2 linked regions of the Zymomonas mobilis subsp. pomaceae ATCC 29192 genome follow. The protein of the gene in region 2 binds, or shares a complex with, the protein of the main gene of each other region. Links are inferred from orthologs where the notes say so. Each region holds a gene or a part of one and is shown on either strand. Other genes may lie near its edges.

Evidence for each region.
Region 1: the proteins of tig (region 2) and rpsG are in contact, whole or in part, in a crystal structure (PDB 3GTY), measured with the Thermotoga maritima proteins. The link is inferred for Zymomonas mobilis subsp. pomaceae ATCC 29192 from one-to-one orthologs. Residues at the interface, in WP_004081061.1 of Thermotoga maritima: Glu122, Val124, Val129, Leu130, Tyr133, Glu188, Gly259, Ile262, Tyr263, Glu266, Ser270, Glu273, Gln274, Glu277, Arg308, Gln311, Ile312, Ser315, Tyr316, Glu325, Arg329, Arg336, Leu363, Phe366, Trp367, Arg373, Leu377, Arg381, Leu384, Glu387; in WP_004081843.1 of Thermotoga maritima: Lys34, Lys52, Lys55, Glu59, Arg62, Gln63, Glu66, Asn67, Lys69, Val71, Arg95, Ala109, Lys110, Lys111, Gly112, Arg113, Pro114, Glu117, Glu121, Ile124, Ala125, Tyr127, Asn128, Asn129, Thr130, Gly131, Lys135, Asp139, Arg142, Met143.

What each region holds. Positions count from the first base shown.
Region 1 is NC_015709.1:793,487-810,483, reverse strand. The notes cover bases 6,310-9,098. They hold rpsG (30S ribosomal protein S7), read left to right. Parts: upstream 6,310-7,363; coding sequence 7,364-7,834; downstream 7,835-9,098. Other genes in these bases: fusA (elongation factor G), read left to right, coding at 7,892-9,098; rpsL (30S ribosomal protein S12), read left to right, coding at 6,978-7,349; ZYMOP_RS03630 (phosphatase PAP2 family protein), read left to right, coding at 6,310-6,590. Also shown: alternative ribosome rescue aminoacyl-tRNA hydrolase ArfB, read right to left, coding at 1-344; ZYMOP_RS03660 (GAF domain-containing protein), read left to right, coding at 458-943; ZYMOP_RS03655 (GNAT family N-acetyltransferase), read left to right, coding at 1,043-1,405; ZYMOP_RS03650 (RcnB family protein), read left to right, coding at 1,547-2,341; ZYMOP_RS03645 (pyruvate dehydrogenase complex dihydrolipoamide acetyltransferase), read left to right, coding at 2,689-3,990; ZYMOP_RS03640 (acyl-CoA thioesterase), read left to right, coding at 3,990-4,430; lpdA (dihydrolipoyl dehydrogenase), read left to right, coding at 4,480-5,880; more of ZYMOP_RS03630, read left to right, coding at 5,892-6,309; more of fusA, read left to right, coding at 9,099-9,964; tuf (elongation factor Tu), read left to right, coding at 10,071-11,264; rpsJ (30S ribosomal protein S10), read left to right, coding at 11,369-11,680; rplC (50S ribosomal protein L3), read left to right, coding at 11,993-12,721; rplD (50S ribosomal protein L4), read left to right, coding at 12,724-13,350; ZYMOP_RS03590 (50S ribosomal protein L23), read left to right, coding at 13,343-13,654; rplB (50S ribosomal protein L2), read left to right, coding at 13,659-14,495; rpsS (30S ribosomal protein S19), read left to right, coding at 14,498-14,773; and 6 more genes.
Region 2 is NC_015709.1:365,088-368,261, forward strand. Bases 201-3,174 are described here. They hold tig (trigger factor), read right to left. Parts: upstream 2,443-3,174; coding sequence 958-2,442; downstream 201-957. Other genes in these bases: ZYMOP_RS01660 (glycosyltransferase family 2 protein), read right to left, coding at 201-939; ZYMOP_RS01675 (aldose 1-epimerase family protein), read left to right, coding at 2,789-3,174. Also shown: more of ZYMOP_RS01660, read right to left, coding at 1-200. UniProt on the Bacillus subtilis protein: Involved in protein export. Acts as a chaperone by maintaining the newly synthesized protein in an open conformation. Functions as a peptidyl-prolyl cis-trans isomerase.

The sequences.
Region 1 (16,997 bases), 440 kb from region 2 along the record:
GCAAAGCTTGCCTTGGTAGGGCGTCGTTTTTTAGGCACCAAAGTTGCAGAACGAATCAGTTCAATAAGGCGTTCTCTTGCATCGGCTCGATTGAGCGGTTGATCCCGAAAACGTTGTGCCTGAATGACCAGCACATCCTTGTTGTTGATTCTATAACCTGCAATCTCCCTTAAACGCTCAATAACAAGCTGAGGCAAAGAGGAGGTTGCCATATTAAAGCGTAATTCGACAGCAGAAGAGACTTTGTTAACATTCTGCCCACCCGGTCCAGAAGCACGGATGAAGGATTCTTCAATATCATCCGTGTCGATACTGATAGAAGGGGAAATAAAATATTTGGCCATAAAAATTGGAAATCTTGATAAAAATTTTTGATTTTCGAAAAAAAATAATATTTTTTTTATTATCACCAGAATGGTGCATTGAGCATAAACCGAATTACAGTTACTCTTTCATCATGTTTTCATTTTCGATCAGTACCAGTAGCAAAGAAAGCCTGTATAGCGACTTGCTGACAGCGCTGAAAGAATTACTTTCTGGGGAAAGTGATCCCATTGCCAATATGGCCAATGTGACGGCTTTGCTTTGGGAATATGTACCTGATCTTACTTGGGTCGGCTTTTACCGCGCCGTTCGAAGCTATCTGGTATTAGGCCCATTCCAAGGAAAGGTAGCCTGTGCCAAAATCTCTTATGGCTTAGGGGTTTGTGGAACGGCCGCCGCCACTGGACGTGTCCAATGCGTTCGGGATGTACATACTTTTCCCGGTCATATCGCCTGTGATCCCAGTGCTTCTTCAGAATTGGTTATTCCGGTTCGGGGTAAAAGTGGACAGTTAATTGCTGTCATAGATCTCGAAAGTGCTAACTTAGGGCGCTTTGATAAAGCCGATGTGGACGGCTGTGTGCGTTTGATGACAGAAATCGGGCCATATCTAGAATAAAACTGATTTTCAATTTTAAGGAGTTATCCCATAAATTATCGAAGTTACGATATTAAAGAGATTACGCTAGAAGATTGTCTACCCTTAAGACAATCGATTTTGTGGCCTGCTCTTACGGAAGCGGAATGTGTAACACCGGGCGATAAAAAAGCTACTCATTTCGGAAGTTTTGACGGCGACGTGCTTATCGGTTGTGCCTCTTTCCATCACATAAGCGATAAAGAAATGCGGATAAGGCGTGTCGCTGTTTTACCGCAATATCGTGGACACGGAATTGGCAGCTTTCTTTTGAAAACTGCCTTGGAAAGAATGCAACTGCCTCATTTAGAAGAAATATGGCTTAATGCGCGCATCCCGGCCCAAAATTTTTATAAAAGGTTAGGGTTCCATACGGTTGGAGAACGTTTCTTTGAAAGAGAAGTTGAAGAAATTCGTATGATAAAAAAGGCCATGTCCGTTTAAAAATATCATATCATTTCATGATAACGATACGATAAAATAATAGTCTGTTACGCTTCTATTCAAGGGCACCATAGTTATCTACTAGAAATAGTAACGCAAGATAACGTGAAGATAGGGCGTATCATAATGAACTTTCCCACCATGAAGCGATATATACTGGTAGCGATTATCTCGACGGGTATGGCTTTTCCTTTATATGCACAAGGGGGTTCACCTTCGGATAACCGAGGCGATCCTGTGGTAAGGTCAGTAGAAAATGGCTCACCATATTTGATTCCTTCTCGCTCGGGTGGCGACCAAGGGCAAGGCCGTCAGGGTCGAGATGGGCGCGATGGGCGAGACGGGGATTATCGAAATCGGGGTGGGGATTATCGGGACGGCGGCCGTGGTGGTCCCTCTCGTATGAGAATGGGAGGACGGTTGCCCCGACATTGGCGTTCCTATGGTGGTGATTTATCCAACTGGTCTTATTATGGTTTACCTGCGCCCGGTAGAGATCAGCGATGGGTTCGATATTATCAGGATATTTTTTTGGTAGATATGGTGGGCAATATTCTGGCGACTGCTGGTCAAAATGGCGTCGGTTATAATGCCCCTGGGCCTTATAATAATACTTACAATAATAGCGGTTATTATGGTGACGGCAGCTATGGCGGTAATGGGTATCAGAATTATCCTGATAGCAATGGATATAATAGCGGCTATTATGGCAATAATTATGGTTACTATCAAACGGCGCCTAATGCGCCGGAGGCCCCGCAAGCCCCACCAGTTGGAGGTGGCGCGTATGGCAAGTCTCAATATAAGACCCCTGAAGGCGCAGCGGTGTCTCCTGTAACCCAAGATGATGCGAATGGTTGGAGATCTGAGCCATCACAGCAGGGTGGCGTTAGTTATGATGAACGCGAAGAGTACAATAATTATAGTCCTCAATAATTAAAGATGACCATAAATAATAGAAAATATTGTTCCTCATTCTTTAATGAGTCATTTATAGAATGAAATTGATAATTGGAATGATATTTTAAAAGTCATTCCTCGTTTTTTCAAATCCGTGTTCAAATCTATGATAGAATCTACAAGATACTTATCTGATTATTAAATTCTTAGATAAGATCAATTTTTGATCTGTTTTCTTTGATTTTTCTGTTTAGAATGTATTGTTGTCTTCTTTCAAATAGGTGTCGGGTAATATTTAAGATGTTTTTCTGATCCTGTAGGGTAATAAAGGTTTTTTTGCCCTAACAGGCAACAGACGTGAATAGAAAAAGGACCATGTCCGGATGTCGATTGAAGTCAAGATGCCAGCGCTTTCGCCTACAATGACAGAAGGCACGCTTGCTAAATGGTTAGTTAAAGAGGGAGATACCGTTAAAGCAGGCGATATTCTGGCCGAAATCGAAACTGATAAAGCCATCATGGAATTTGAAACCGTTGATGCTGGCATTATTGCTAAAATTTTAGTGCCAGAAGGCACCGAAAATGTTGCCGTCGGTCAGGTCATTGCGGTTATGGCTGAAGCGGGAGAGGATGTGAAATCCGTAGCAGATTCGGCAAAGTCCGCTGCAGAATCATCCCCTGCCCAAGAAAAAGCAGAAGCGTCAGACGGGGCACTTTCTATGGATGCCGCTCTTGAAAAAGCAATCAGTAATGCAAAGCAAGCGGCTGATTCGCCTATTTTTCAAAATTCAGAAAATCTACCCGCGCCTAATCGGATAAAAGCTAGTCCATTAGCTAAACGTCTGGCTAAAAATAATAATGTAGATTTATCAAAAATATCCGGTACCGGCCCGCATGGACGAATCGTCAAGGCTGATATTGACGCTTTTATCCGCCAATCTTCTCCCATATCTTCGCCCAATATTACTGTTTCTGGTGAGGCGTTGAAGCATGCTACACCGCATGAGACGGTTAAACTATCCAATATGCGACGTGTTATTGCCCGCCGTTTGACAGAATCAAAACAAACTATTCCGCATATTTATTTAACCGTTGATGTTAAACTTGATGCACTTTTAGCCCTGCGATCAGAATTAAATGAGGTTTTTTCTGAGAAAAATATTAAAATCTCTGTCAATGATATGCTGATTAAAGCACAAGCCTTAGCTTTAAGAGCCGTCCCAAAAGTCAATGTCGGCTTTGATGGCGATCAGATGTTGCAATTTTCGCGTGCCGATATTTCCGTGGCAGTGTCTATTCCTGGGGGATTGATTACCCCCATTTTAAAAAATGCGGATGGTAAAAAACTGTCTGATCTTTCAGTTGAAATGAAAGATCTGATAGCCCGTGCCCGTGAAGGTCGTTTGCAACCTGAAGATTATCAAGGGGGTACCGCAAGCCTTTCAAATATGGGTATGTTTGCTATTAAACAATTCAGTGCTGTTATAAATCCACCGCAAGCTTCTATCTTAGCTATTGGGGCTGGTGAAAAACGGCCTTGTGTTGTCGATGATGAAATTAGCATAGCTACGCTGGCTACGGTGACAGGTAGTTTTGATCATCGCGTTATTGATGGTGCTGATGGTGCTGTTTTCATGTCGACTTTTAAACGCTTGATTGAAAAACCCTTGGGGATTTTGGCATAATGAGTAATCAAGTCACAAAAACAGAAAATTCTGTGGAATTACCGCCTGCGGGTAGTCCTGAAATTCGTGTCATTGCAATGCCTGCCAACACCAACGCTGATGGCCGAATGTTTGGCGGATGGCTAATGGGCATGTTGGATCAGGCCGCCGGTTTGGTTGCGGCCCGTCATGCTTTAGCGCGCGTTGTTACCGTTGCCGCGGATTCGATTACCTTTCATGCACCGGTTCAGGTTGGTGATGAATTCTCGCTCTATGCCCGCTTAGTCAAAGTCGGGCGAACCTCGATGAAAATCGAAGTCGAAGGCTGGCGGCGTGTGCGCCATGAATTAGAAACTACCAAGGCAATTTCTGGGCTATTTACTTTTGTCGCGATCGGTGAAGATCGTCGACCTTGTCAGGTCCCGCCGATAGGTGAAACGCGCCTCTTGTCGGATAAATAATCCTATAAAGAATGCAGCCCCAGAGAATATAAATTAGGAAGACTCAGGCATGGCCGATGATTTTGATCTTGTTGTTTTAGGTGGAGGACCGGGAGGCTATGTTGCGGCTATTCGGGCTTCTCAACTAAAACTAAAAGTAGCGCTTGTGGAGCGCGTTCATCTGGGTGGCGTGTGTCTTAACTGGGGTTGTATTCCAACGAAGGCTTTGTTGCGTTCGGCTGAAGTTTATCAAGAAATGCTTCATGCTGAAGAGTATGGTTTGACATCCGTTAAGCTTGATTTTGATCTCAATAAAATCATTGCTCGTTCTCGAGAAGTAGCGGCCCGTTTAGCATCGGGCGTTAAAACTTTATTACGGAAGAACAAGGTAACGGTTATCAGCGGGGAAGGGCGTCTCACGGATTCCCGTCAGGTTATTGTCAAAGCCTCTGATGGCACAGAACATACCCTTAAAGCGAAAGATGTTATTGTTGCGACGGGTGCTAGGGCAAGGCAACTTCCAACAGCGCCTGCGGATGGTAAGCGTATTTGGACTTATCACCATGCTTTAAAGCCGCCGATGATGCCAAAACGGTTGTTGGTTATTGGATCTGGAGCTATCGGGATGGAATTCGCAAGCTTTTATGCGGATTTTGGAGCCGATGTTACGATCGTCGAACATGCCCCTCAAATTTTACCGTTAGAAGATGCCGAAGTCAGTGCTTATGTGGCTAAAGCTTTCCAAAAACGGGGTATTCGGATATTAACGAAGTCAACTTTGCATCAATTATCTTCAGATGATGAAGGTGTTACAGCAGATATTGTCGGTGCCGATGGTCAGACATTACAAGAACGCTTTAGTCATGCTATCGTCGCTATTGGGGTAGTCGCCAATGTCGAGGATATTGGTCTTGAAAAGCTAGGCGTTAAACTGGAAAGAGGCTTTATTGCAACCGATGGTTTTGGTCGTACTAATGTAAAAAATGTCTGGGCTATTGGGGATGTAGCAGGTGCGCCTTGCTTGGCGCATAAGGCAAGTCATCAAGGGGTGATTGCAGCCGAAGCCATCGCGGGCATAGAACACGCACGGCCTCTTGATATTCATAATATTCCGGGATGTACCTATGCCCGTCCTCAGGTGGCAAGCGTTGGTCTTACAGAAGAAAAGGCAAGACAACAGGGATTCCAAATTAAAGTCGGGAATTTTCCTTTCATCGCTAATGGTAAAGCTATTGCGCAAGGATCAACCGATGGTTTTGTAAAAACCATTTTTGATAGTGAGACTGGTGCGCTTTTGGGTGCTCATATGGTCGGTGCTGAAGTAACAGAGATGATACAAGGCTATACGGTTGCTAGAACGTTAGAGACAACTGAAGCTGAAATTATGGAAAGTATTTTCCCGCATCCGACACTTTCGGAAGCTATGCATGAAAGTGTCTTAGCTGCCTATGGCCGCGCCCTTCATTATTGAGCGGAGGAATTTTGTCTTTTATTCCCAGCCGCCTGCGTTGCGGTACTATCATATTCTCTGCTACTCTGTGTTTATTAATCGGATGGCTGACCGCATCGAGCGCACCAGGCAAATTTGATCTGGAAATATTGCGCCTAATTGGCGGATTTGCATCCCACCATCAGTGGTTTGCTGATATTGCCCGCCTAGGCAGTTTTGCGGGTAATGTTTCTATTCGTGTAGCCTGCATTCTTGTTACTTTTGTTGTGATGCTCTTTCTGCGAGACCGAGCAGGGGCAATATTTGTTTTAGTCGCTCCGTTGGGAGGATGGGCTTTTTTTTCTTTTTTAAAATGCTTGATAAATCGTCCTCGTCCCTTGATTTTTTTTCATCTTGATCACGTTTCAGGAGCTAGCTTTCCCAGTGGGCATAGCACCAATACTATGATCGTCTATCCGGTTGTCGCCTTGCTTATTAGGCGCCATGGAGGCGGAACATGGTGGATATATCTATCCATTGCTATTGCCTTGTTTGTCGGATTTTCTCGTATTGCTTTAGCTGTTCATTGGCCAAGCGATGTTCTTGGAGGCTGGACCGCAGGATTTGCTTGGTTACTTATCTGCTGTCAAATCTGGGATAGATGGGCGATAAAAGGGAATACCGTATCTCCCCTTCTTGACAAAAATCCTTTGTCATCCACCGTTAATAATTATGAGCAAGATCCACGCTAAAAAGCTATTGGAAATAAGGCTTGTTTGTTCTGATAATTATTCTAGCCTGAAAGATCATATGCCTTTATAGAAAGCATAGCGAAGGCAGAGTGATTCTGTCCGTTGCAATTTCTTTTACTAAAAGGCGTAAATTTGTTGATGGAAAGACTCTTTCCATTGACCGTTGCCGTTATCGTCGCTATAGCGCCCGTCTACTTCCCTGTCGACGGTGAATCTTTGGCGTCAGACGGGTGCGCTTGAACATTGCCAATATACGCTTGTATTTTTTCTGAAAAATCGCGCATCTGGGCTTAGTGTTTTAGTCTAATGCGTCTTAAAATGATCTATTAGGATCGTTACCAGACGTAGTTGTATATTGGTAAAGTAACTCTTGAGGTGAAGGGCTTCATGCCGACGATTAATCAATTGGTCCGTAAGGGCCGTCAGTTACAGAAGGAACGTTCCAAAGTTCCTGCCATGGAGGCAAATCCGCAGAAGCGGGGTGTCTGTACGCGTGTTTATACCACGACGCCGAAGAAGCCAAACTCCGCTCTTCGTAAAGTGGCCAAGGTTCGTCTGACCAATCAACGCGAAGTTATCAGCTATATTCCCGGTGAAGGTCATAACCTTCAGGAGCATTCGGTGGTGCTTATCCGTGGTGGTCGTGTTCGCGATCTTCCTGGTGTGCGTTACCACGTTCTGCGCGGTGTTCTTGATACCCAGGGTGTCAAAGATCGTAAGCAGAGCCGTTCCAAATATGGCGCCAAACGGCCCAAGTAAGAGGTTGAACTGATATGGCACGTCGTCGTCGCCCGGAAAAACGCGAGATTTTACCTGATCCTAAATTTGGGGATGTGGTACTTTCAAAATTTATGAATTCAGTGATGTTAGATGGTAAAAAATCTGTCGCTGAAAGTATTCTTTATTCTGCTCTGGATGCTATCGAAGCGCGCGCTAAACGCGTACCTTTGGAAGTTTTCCATGAAGCGCTCGAAAATGTAAAGCCGGGTATTGAAGTACGCAGCCGCCGTGTTGGTGGTGCAACTTATCAGGTGCCGGTTGAAGTCCGTCCAGATCGTGCGCAGGCTTTAGCCATTCGTTGGTTAATCACCGCTTCTCGTGCGCGTTCTGAACATAGCATGTCTGCCCGTTTGTCGGGTGAGTTGTTAGATGCTGCTAACAATCGTGGCAATGCCGTCAAGAAGCGTGAAGATACGCATCGTATGGCAGAAGCCAACCGTGCTTTCTCGCATTATCGCTGGTAACGGCTTTACCCTATACCGGACAGACAAACATTTGTCCGGTCACGGAGACTAAGGATCATGGCCCGCAAATATCCGCTCGATAAATATCGTAATATCGGTATTATGGCTCATATTGATGCCGGTAAAACGACCACAACCGAGCGTATTCTTTTCTATACCGGTAAGTCTTACAAGATCGGCGAAGTCCATGAAGGCACGGCGACCATGGATTGGATGGAACAGGAACAGGAGCGCGGGATTACGATCACGTCTGCTGCGACTACCTGTTTTTGGAATGATCACCGGATTAATATCATTGATACGCCGGGACATGTCGATTTCACTATTGAGGTCGAACGTTCTCTTCGTGTGTTAGATGGTGCTGTCGCCTGTTTCGATGGGGTTGCCGGTGTTGAGCCGCAATCTGAAACAGTGTGGCGTCAGGCTGAAAAATACAACGTTCCACGTATGTGTTTCGTGAATAAGCTTGACCGTACTGGTGCTAATTTTCTTCGTTGTGTCGAGATGATCAAAGATCGTCTGGGTGCACGGCCTTTGGTTCTTTATTTGCCTATTGGCCTTGAAGGTGACTTTAAAGGTTTGGTAGATCTGGTCGAAAATCGTGCTATTATTTGGCTTGAAGAAAGCCTTGGTGCGAAATTTGAATATCAGGAAATTCCTGATAAGTATAAGGCTGAAGCTGAAGCGGCGCGTGCTGAACTGATCGAAATGGCAGTTGAGCAAGACGAAGCCGTGATGGAGTCTTATCTCGAAGGTACTGAACCAGACGTCGCGACATTGAAGAAACTGATCCGTAAAGGCACCTTGGCACAGGATTTTGTGCCGGTTCTTTGTGGCTCTGCTTTCAAAAATAAAGGCGTTCAGCCTTTATTGGATGCCGTCGTTGACTATCTGCCAAGCCCGCTTGATATTCCGCCAGTTGAAGGCGTGAAGCTTGATGGTGAGACTCGGGATAGCCGCAAGCCATCCGATGACGAACCTTTTTCTGCGCTTGCTTTTAAGATCATGAACGATCCTTTTGTCGGTTCATTAACCTTTGCCCGTATTTATTCTGGTAAACTCACCAAGGGTACCGTTTTAAATTCGGTTAAGGATAAGCGCGAAAAAGTCGGTCGTATGCTTCTTATGCATGCCAACAGCCGTGAAGATATCGAAGAAGCTTATGCTGGCGATATTGTTGCTTTGGTCGGCATGAAAGAAACTACTACGGGTGATACCCTTTGTGCGCCGAATGCACCGATTATTCTTGAACGGATGGAATTTCCGGAACCAGTGATCGAAGTCGCTGTTGAACCGAAAACGAAAGCCGATCAGGAAAAAATGGGGCTTGCCCTCAATCGTTTGGCCGCCGAAGATCCTTCTTTCCGTGTTGCGTCTGATTTTGAATCAGGACAGACGATTATTAAGGGTATGGGTGAACTTCACCTTGATATTCTTGTTGATCGTATGAAGCGTGAATTTAAGGTCGAGGCTAACGTTGGTGCCCCGCAAGTGGCTTATCGTGAATCTCTCGCCCGTCCGGTCGACATCGATTTCACCCATAAGAAACAATCTGGTGGTTCTGGTCAATTCGGTCGCGTCAAGATTAACCTTATTCCGGGTGAGCGCGGTTCAGGCATTGAATTTTTTGACGAAATTAAGGGTGGTAATATTCCTCGTGAATATATTCCTTCTGTCGAAAAAGGTATGCGTGAAACGGCAGAAACAGGTTCTTTAATCGGCTTCCCGATTATCGATTTTGAAATCCATCTGACTGATGGTGCCTACCATGACGTCGATTCTTCTGCTCTTGCCTTTGAAATTGCTGGCCGTGGTGCTATGCGTGAAGCGGCTCAGAAGGCAGGAATCAAATTACTTGAACCTGTTATGCGGGTTGAAGTGATTACTCCGGAAGATTATCTCGGCGATGTGATCGGCGATATGAATTCGCGTCGCGGCCAAATTCAGGGTACCGACACGCGCGGTAATGCCCAGGTCGTTGAAGCGATGGTGCCGCTGGCTAACATGTTCGGCTATGTGAACCAGCTACGTTCCTTTACGCAAGGACGCGCCCAGTATTCTATGCAATTTTCGCATTATGATGAGGTCCCAGCTAACGTTGCGGATGAACTCAAAGCGAAGATGGCTTAATTAAATACTGGCATAAGCCGAAAAATGTCGTTATGAGCGCGCCGCAAGTAGCGCGGCGCGCTCAATGCAACAGTGATAACGAAGCGGTAACAAAAAGAGGTAACTAATGGCGAAAGCTAAGTTTGAGCGGAATAAGCCGCATTGCAATATCGGTACCATCGGTCACGTCGATCATGGTAAAACTACCCTGACGGCAGCTATTACTAAAGTTCTGGCTGAAGCCAATGGTGACAATGTTTTTGTTGACTATGCCAACATTGATAAAGCACCGGAAGAACGCGAACGTGGTATTACCATTTCGACTTCCCACGTTGAATATGAAACTGCGAATCGCCATTATGCGCATGTCGATTGCCCAGGCCATGCTGACTATGTGAAAAACATGATCACTGGTGCCGCCCAAATGGATGGTGCTATTCTCGTTGTGTCCGCTGCTGATGGCCCTATGCCACAGACCCGCGAACATATCCTTCTTGCTCGTCAGGTTGGTGTGCCAGCGCTCGTTGTATTCATGAACAAAGTTGATCAGGTCGATGATCCTGAACTTCTGGAACTCGTCGAATTAGAAATTCGCGAACTTCTTTCCAGCTATGACTTCCCAGGCGATGATATTCCGATCGTTAAAGGGTCTGCTCTCGCCGCTTTGGAAGGTAAGAACCCAGAAATCGGTAAAGAAGCTATTCTTTCTCTGATGGCTGCTGTTGATGAATACATTCCACAGCCGGAACGTCCACTCGACAAAAACTTCCTGATGCCAATCGAAGATGTGTTCTCGATTTCTGGTCGCGGTACCGTTGTAACGGGTCGTGTTGAAACCGGTATCGTCAAGGTCGGTGAAGAAGTTGAAATCGTTGGTCTGCGTGATACCAAAAAGACCACGGTAACCGGCGTTGAAATGTTCCGCAAGCTGCTTGATCAAGGTCAGGCTGGCGATAATATTGGTGCGCTGCTTCGTGGTACGGCTCGTACCGAAGTTGAGCGTGGTCAGGTTCTTGCTAAACCAGGTTCCATCACGCCGCATACTGAATTCAAAGCTGAAGTTTACGTGCTGTCGAAAGACGAAGGTGGCCGTCATACGCCGTTCTTCGCAAACTATCGTCCGCAGTTCTACTTCCGTACCACGGATGTTACCGGTGAAATTACGTTACCGGAAGACGTCGAAATGGTTATGCCAGGCGACAATATCGCCCTCGGTGTGAAGCTGATTGCCCCGATCGCTATGGATCCGGGTCTTCGTTTCGCTATCCGTGAAGGTGGCCGTACCGTTGGTGCCGGTGTTGTGAGCACGATCAACAAGTAATTCGTTAGCTAACCGGTATTATGCCGGTTAGCTCTTTTTTTCTAAGAGGGCGCAAAAGGCTTGGAGTCTTAGCGCCTTCTCGTTCTTTGAAATGGTTAAGGGATATGGATACGCAGAATATTCGCATTCGCCTCAAGGCGTTTGATCATCGTGTTTTAGATCAGGCTACTGGTGATATTGCTGACACAGCTCGTCGCACAGGTGCTCTTATTCGCGGGCCGATTCCCTTGCCAACGCGCATTGAGAAATTCACGGTTAACCGTGGCCCGCATATTGATAAGAAGTCACGCGAGCAATTCGAAGTGCGCACCTATAAGCGCTTGTTGGATATCGTCCAGCCAACGCCGCAGACCGTCGATGCTTTGATGAAGCTTGATTTGGCTGCTGGTGTTGAAGTCGAGATCAAATTAGCCTAAGAGTGCGATAGCCGGCAATATTTTTGCCGGCTTTTCCTTTTTGTCGCGCGACGATATTTTTTTACCCCTCCTTAAAAGGGAAGGGTAGATTTCTATGATGAAATACTATATTCACCGTTGCAGACAAGCAGGGATACCGGCCAGTTTTTAACTGGTGTCATGCGTCCCCGCCTTATTTACTATGTTTCATAGTATACTGGCCCTGGCGGGGGCTTTAATTGTAAAGGGGTCAGCTCCTTCGTCATTCGGGCGTAGGAGCTTTTCGTTTATCATGCTCGCCGCTGTCGCGAGCCTCTGAAGGAGTGACGGATCATGCGTACTGGCGTGATCGCCAAGAAGGTCGGAATGACGCGCCTGTTTCAGGAAGATGGTCGGCATGTGCCGGTAACTGTCCTGAAGCTTGAAGGCGTGCAGGTCGTGGCCGTTAAAAATAAAGATCAGGATGGTTATGTTGCGGTTCAGCTGGGTGCAGGTTCTGCCAAAGCTAAGAACTTGACCAAGCCTGAACGGGGTCATTTTGCAAAGGCCGAAGTAGAGCTGAAAGCAAAGCTGGTTGAGTTCCCCGTCGCTGAAGATGCCGTTTTGGAAGTCGGAACTGCTATTTCTGCTGACCACTTCATTGCAGGTCAGTTAGTGGATATTTCCGGTCAAACCCAAGGTAAGGGTTTTGCCGGTGCTATGAAGCGTTGGGGCTTCGGCGGTTTGCGGGCTACCCATGGTGTGTCTTTGTCTCACCGTTCTCATGGTTCTACGGGTAACCGTCAGGATCCAGGTCGCGTTTTCAAAAACAAGAAAATGGCAGGTCACATGGGTGCCCGTCAGCGTACTCAGCAAAATCTGGAAGTCATTTCCACGGATGTTGAACGCGATCTGATTTTTGTTCGTGGTTCTGTTCCCGGTTCCAAGGGTGCATGGCTGATCGTTCGCGATGCTGTAAAAGTAGCGCGTCCCGCTGAAGCACCGTATCCGGCAGCTGTCAAAGCTGCGAACGGCAACGAGGCTCCGGCTGCACCGGTTGCCGCTGAAGGTCAGGAGGGCTGATCGTGAAAGTTGAAGTTCAGTCCCTCGATGCTTCCCAGAAGGGCAGTATCGAGCTTAATGATGCCGTATTCGATGTCGAACCGCGTGCTGATATCCTGCATCGTGTTGTTACGTGGCAGCTTGAGAAGCGTCGTGCTCCGACTCGCGCTACCCGCGAACGGGCTGATGTTGCTCGCACTGGTAAGAAATTTGGTCGCCAAAAAGGTGGCGGTACGGCTCGTCACGGTGATCGTCGCGCCCCGATCTTTATCGGTGGTGGTAAAGCGCATGGTGCGCGGGCACGGGTTTTTAATCCGTCTCTTAACAAGAAGCTGCGTACCCTTGGGCTTCGTATGGCTTTGTCGTCAAAGGCAAAGGCAGGCGCTCTGATCGTGGTCGATGCTTTGGATGTTGATGAAGCGAAGACCAAGTTCTTGGCTACTCAGATCAAATCTTTGGGTTTTGGCCCGAAAGTATTAGTTGTTGATGGTGAAACGGTGAATGAAAATTTCGCTCGTGCTTCCAGCAACTTGGTTGGTCTTGATGTGCTGCCTGCAATTGGTGCCAATGTCTACGACATTCTGAAACATGACACGCTGGTGCTGACGCGCGCCGCTGTTGAAAAGCTGGAGGCTCGTCTCAATGGCTAAAACTCAGGATGGGGTGGCTATTCGCCACTATGATGTTGTGCTCGGTCCGCATATCACCGAAAAATCAACGATGGTCTCCGAGCATAACGCAGTGGTTTTCAAAGTAGCCGCTGACGCAACCAAGCCTGCTATCAAAGAAGCTGTTGAAGCTTTATTTGGGGTTTCGGTCAAATCAGTGAATACGATTATCACTAAGGGTAAGACCAAAAAGTGGAAAGGCCGTCCTTATCGGCGGTCAGACGTCAAAAAGGCGATCGTGACTCTGGCTGAAGGTCAGTCGATCGACGTGACGACAGGGGTCTAGGACGATGGCTCTTAAGCATTATAATCCGACCAGTCCGGCCCGTCGTGGTCTTATTCTGGTCGATCGCTCGTCTTTGTGGAAAGGCCAACCGGTAAAATCCCTCACGGAGGGGAAAAATAAAACCGGTGGTCGTAATAACAAAGGCCACAGAACTTCACGCGGTATCGGTGGCGGTCACAAGCAAAAATATCGTATCGTCGATTTTAAACGGCGTAAATGGGATATGTCTGCTACGGTTCAGCGTATCGAATACGATCCGAACCGTTCCGCTTTTATCGCGCTTGTTCAGTATGAAGATGAAAGCTTAGCTTACATCTTGGCACCGCAGCGTTTAGGCGTTGGTGATGTTATCATTGCGGCCCGTAAAGCCGATGTGAAACCCGGTAATGCCATGGAAATCGGTCAAGCACCGGTTGGTACCATTGTGCATAATATCGAACTGAAACCAAGCAAGGGTGGTCAGCTGGCTCGTGCAGCTGGTGCTTACGCTCAAATCGTTGGTCGCGATAAGGGTATGGTTATGATTCGCCTGAATTCAGGTGAACAACGCTATATTCGTTCTGACTGCATGGTAACGGTTGGCGCCGTGTCAAACTCTGACAATGCCAATCAGAACTTTGCCAAAGCCGGTCGTAACCGCTGGCTTGGTCGCCGTCCATTGACGCGTGGTGTTGCGAAGAACCCGGTCGATCATCCTCATGGTGGTGGTGAAGGCCGCACATCAGGTGGCCGTCATCCGGTAACGCCTTGGGGTAAGCCGACTAAGGGCGCCCGCACCCGTTCGAATAAGGCGACGGACAAGTTCATTATCCGCTCGCGTCACGCGAAGAAGAAGAGGTAAGCATGGCCCGCTCCGTTTGGAAAGGTCCGTTCGTCGAACTGTCTCTGTTGAAAAAAGCAGAGACGGCTCAGGACAGCAGCAACCGGGCTCCCATCAAGACCTGGTCGCGTCGTTCGACGATTCTGCCACAATTTGTTGGTCTGACATTCACTGTCTATAATGGCCGTAAATTTGTGCCGGTTTCGGTCAATGAAGATATGGTTGGTCATAAGCTAGGTGAATTTGCGCCAACGCGCACTTTCCCAGGCCATGCCGCTGACAAGAAGGGTAAGCGCTAATGTCCAAGCCGCAAGCTCCTCGTCGCGTCGGTGATAAGGAGGCCTTAGCCGTCGCCACCACCGTTCGTGGTAGTCCCTATAAGCTTAATCTTGTTGCAGGTCTTATCCGCGGCAAGAAAGCTGGTGAGGCCTTAAACATTCTTAGCTTCTCCAAAAAGGCGATGGCTAAAGATGTTCGTAAGGCACTGGCTTCTGCTATTGCTAACGCCGAGAATAACCATAATCTCGACGTTGACGCTCTGGTCGTTAAAGAGGCATCGGTCGGTAAATCGATCGTGATGAAACGTTTTGCAACCCGCGCTCGCGGTCGTTCTTCTCAGATCATCAAGCCGTTTTCGCGCATCCGTGTCGTTGTCCGCGAACAGGAAGAGGCTGAATAAGATGGGTCATAAGTCCAACCCGATCGGTATGCGGTTGCAGATCAACCGCACTTGGGATAGCCGTTGGTTCGCCCAAGGCAGCGATTATGGTCAGCTGTTGCTCGAAGATATCAAGATCCGCAAATTCATTATGAAGTCTTTGCCTCAGGCAGCGATTTCAAAAGTAGTGATTGAGCGTCCGGCTAAATTATGCCGTATTTCAATTTATGCTGCCCGTCCCGGTGTTATCATCGGTAAAAAGGGTGCAGATATTGAAAAGCTGCGTAAAAAGCTAGAAGGTATGACCGAAAGCGGTGTCTCTCTGAATATTGTTGAAATCCGTAAGCCGGAAATTGACTCTCAGTTAGTCGCACAGGGTATTGCTGATCAGCTGGAACGGCGCGTTGCTTTCCGTCGCGCCATGAAGCGGGCTGTGCAATCAGCACTTCGTCTTGGTGCTGAAGGGGTAAGAATTACCTGTGGCGGTCGTTTAGGCGGTGCTGAAATTGCCCGTACTGAATGGTATCGTGAAGGTCGTGTGCCTTTACATACGCTACGCGCAAATGTCGATTATGCCGAAGCTGAAGCGCATACCGCTTATGGTGTGTGTGGAATCAAGGTCTGGATCTTTAAGGGTGAAATCATGGCACATGATCCCTTGGCTCAGGACCGGCTGATGGTAGAAGCTCAGACGTCGGGGGTCCGGCCGGCGCGATAAGGGTAACTCCCTTGTCAGCGTCGCCTGATCGACCGGATAATCGGTGTCAGAAGGCGAAGTAAAATGCTGCAACCGAAGCGAACTAAATTTCGTAAGGCCCATAAGGGTCGTATTCATGGTAATGCACCGGGTGGTGCCGCTCTTAACTTCGGAGCCTATGGCTTAAAAGCTATGGAACCGGATCGGATTACGGCACGTCAGATTGAAGCTGCCCGTCGTGCTATTACCCGTCATATTCGTCGGCAGGGACGACTTTGGATCAGAATTTTCCCAGATGTTCCTGTTTCCAGCAAACCTGCTGAAGTCCGGATGGGTTCTGGTAAAGGTGCCCCTGAATTTTGGGTCGCTCGCGTAAAACCCGGCCGTATTCTTTTTGAATTGGACGGTGTTCCGGGTCCAATTGCCCGTATTGCTTTTGAGCGTGCGGCTGCAAAATTGCCCATCAAAGTTAAGGTTGTTGCCCGTTTGGGTGAAACCATATATGAAGAGGCCTAAATATGGCGAAGATTGACGATCTCAAAGTAAAGAGTGACGATCAACTTGCCGTCGAACTGGGTGAAATGAAACGCGAGCAGTTTAACCTGCGTTTTCAGGCGGCCACTGGTCAGCTGGAAAAACCTTTACGGGTTCGCGAAGTGCGTCGCACTATTGCCCAGATTAAGACTTTGCAGGCCGAGCGTCAGCGCTCGGCAACCAAGTAAGGAGTTCTCATCATGCCCAAGCGTGTGCTGACGGGAACCGTGGTCTCTGATAAGACCGATAAAACGGTAGTGGTTTTGATTGAGCGTAAGGTAAAGCATCCTCTTTACGGTAAGATCATCCGCTTGTCGAAAAAATATCATGCTCATGACGAGCAAAATGCCTATCATGAAGGCGAAACTGTGCGTATTGAAGAATGCGCGCCGGTTTCGAAGCTTAAGACATGGCGTGTGCTTGAAAAAGCAGATAAAGCGCCTACAGCTTAATAGTTTTTATTAAGCCCTGTAGGTATAGAGAGGCTTTCCCGGCTAACCCGGGTTTGAAAAGAAGGGTCTAATATATGATCCAGATGCAAACGAACCTTGACGTCGCCGATAACAGTGGCGCGAAGAGGGTGCAGTGCATCAAGGTGCTCGGCGGTTCTAAGCGTCGTACTGCGACTGTCGGC
Region 2 (3,174 bases):
ATGAGGACTTGGTTGTGTAAGATAAGCTAATCTCAAGGCCTCTCGTCGTCCATAAACGACCGTATCCAAAATAAGGCCACAGGCAAAAGAAAGGCTGGAAAGAATAACAAGGCCCGTTGAAAGAACGGCGGTTGGAAGACGCGGAACCAAGCCTGTATAACAATAGGTAATCATCAACGGAACCGCAAGGGCTATACCGGCTATAGCCAATAATAACCCTATGCTGCTAAAAAAGAGCATCGGCCGCTTAAGCCTGAATAAAGAAAAAATAGTTAAAAGAATAAGCCAGCCATCACGATAGGTTGATAATTTCGAAAAAGAACCCTCTGGTCTTTCACTATAGCGTGTATCCACTTCAGCGACTGGCATCTGAAGTTCTAAAGCATGGACGCTTATTTCAGTCTCGATTTCAAATCCGGTGCTTAATAACGGAAAACTTTTAATAAAGCGTCTTGAAAAAACCCGATAACCAGACAGAATGTCGGTAAAACTATGACCAAATAACCAAGCAAGGATAAAATTAAGAATTCTGTTTCCTAATTTATGCCCCAGGCGATAGGCTTGGTCGGAAACTGATTGACGGATGCCTACTACCATATCCAGCCCTTCATCACAAAGCATCGTGACCATTTTGGGCGCCGCATCGGCATCATAGGTGGCATCCCCATCGGCTAAAATATAGACATCGGCATCAATATCCGCAAACATCCGTCTAACGACATGCCCCTTCCCTTGCAGCCGTTCCGAACGAACAATAGCCTTATTCTCTTGGGCAACAGCAACGGTATTATCGCTACTATTATTGTCATAGACATAAATTGAAGCATCTGGGAGTGCATGACGAAAAGCTGCCACCGTTTTACCGATGGCAGCTTCTTCATTATGGCAGGGCAACAATACAGCTACTTTGTAAGGCGTTTTCTTTAAGCTGGGTTGCACCTTGTCTTAAGCCTTTGATTATTTAGCCGCAGAATCTGAGGTTTTTTCTTCAGATTCTTTAGCTTCTTTTTCTTTCTTCTTGGAAGAAGCCTTTTTCGCCTTTGGTTTAGCTTTGGCATGATCGTGATCGTGATCGTGATCATGGTCATGATTATGCGCTTTGCCGATGCTATCGTCATCAGCTTCAATAGCGGCTTCTAACTCTTCCCGCGTAACAGCGCGATCGGTGATTTCTGCTTTTTCGAAAAGAAGATCTACGACTTTATCTTCATAAAGCGGTGCACGAAGCTGAGCTGCAGCCATAGGTTCTTGACGCAGATATTCCATGAAACGCTGACGGTCAGCCGGATTATAACGCTGTGCCGCCTGAGAAATAAGCATATTCATTTCAGAAGACGTTACTTCTACGTTATTTTTTGTACCAATATCAGAAAGCGCTAAGCCTAAACGGACGCGACGTTCTGCAATAGCCCGATAGTCAGGGCGTTCCTTTTCCATTTCAGCCAAGGCAGCTTCTGAATCTTCTTCATGGCTGGCGGCATGTTCTAACTGCTGCCAAATCTGATTGAATTCAGCTTCGACCATCTGGGATGGAACTTCAAAATTGTAACTATCGGCTAATTGATCGAGCAGTTTCCGCTTCATATGGGTGCGGGTCAGGCCGTTCAATTCCTGTTCGATCTGGCCTTTCATTAAATCGCGAAGCTGATCTAAACTTTCAAGACCTAAGGATTTAGCAAACTCATCATCTACTTTTGCTTCGTGAGGAATGCGAACATCGCTAGCCGTTACGTCAAATTCTGCGGCCTTACCTTTAAGATAAGGCACACTGTAATCTTCTGGGAAAGAAACTTTAAGAACGCGACTATCACCTTGTTTGATGCCGACAAGCTGGTCTTCAAAGCCAGGGATAAACTGACCTGCCCCAATTTCGACGCTCATATCCGAGCCGGTGCCGCCGTCAAAAGCTTCGCCATCGACTTTACCAACAAAGTCGATAACGACCAGATCACCTTTTTCAGCCGCATGGCCTTCTGGCGCATCATCAAAGCTTTTTTGCTGGGTAGCAAATTCTTGGATTTTCTCGTCGATGATAGCCGTTGAAGCCTCAACCGTAAGCCGTTCTAGCTTCAGGGCATCCAAAGAAATTTCAGGGATTTCAGGCAAAATTTCAAATTTTACCTTTAATTCTGCATCTTTACCCAGCTCATAGCCTTCTGCCAGTTCAATTTCTGGTTGCATGGCGGGTTTTACACCCTTTTCGCTCAAAAGCTGCTGAACGCCTTCTTGCAGGGCACCGTTAAGCGCATCCTGAGCAATAGAAGCACCATACATTTTTTGAACCAGTTTCGCTGGCACCTTACCCGGACGGAAGCCTGGCATATTTACGCGTGGGGCTGCATCCGCCACTTCTTTATCGATTCGCTTACGAATCTCATCTGCCGTAATGGTCAGCGTATAGTTCCGCTTTAGGCCTTCATTTAACGTTTCGACAGTTTGCATTTCGTAACGAACCTTTATTTCTGAATTCTGCTAAAAGCCAAAAAATATTTGTGTCGAACTGACTCGACACAAATGTTGCTGTTTCCAGGATAAGATTCCTGAATAGAAAATGATGGTGCGGGCGAAGGGACTTGAACCCCCACATCTTGCGATACTGGAACCTAAATCCAGCGCGTCTACCATTTCCGCCACGCCCGCAAAGTTAAAATCTTTTGGCGAGGTCTATAACAATACTTTCCCTAAGAGCAAGCCCGACGTTGCTTTCTCTTAAAATATTCCTACCGATATAGCTTCAAGATTGATTAAAAGTAGCAGTTTCAAAAAAAAAATGCCATGAAAGCCGGTCATGAGCAAGCTAATCACTATAAAAAATAATTCGTTGGCGCTCGATATTTCGACATTAGGTGCCGAATTGCAGCGTATTGAGGATGCCAAGGGCCAGCAATGGCTATGGGATGGAAATCCTGCCATCTGGAGTGGACATGCCCCATTTTTGTTCCCGATTGTTGGGACTTTAGTCAATAATCAATATCATTTAGGCGATAAAAGCTATGACCTTCCGCGTCATGGTTTCGCACGCCGTAAGGAATTTGATGTCATTATCTTGGAAACAGACCATGTTTGTTTTCAACTGAAAGACGATTCACAGACTCGTGCCGTTTATCCCTTCCCTTTCACGCTTGAAATTGATTATCGTCTTAAAGAGGCCAGCCTGATTATTGATGTTAAAGT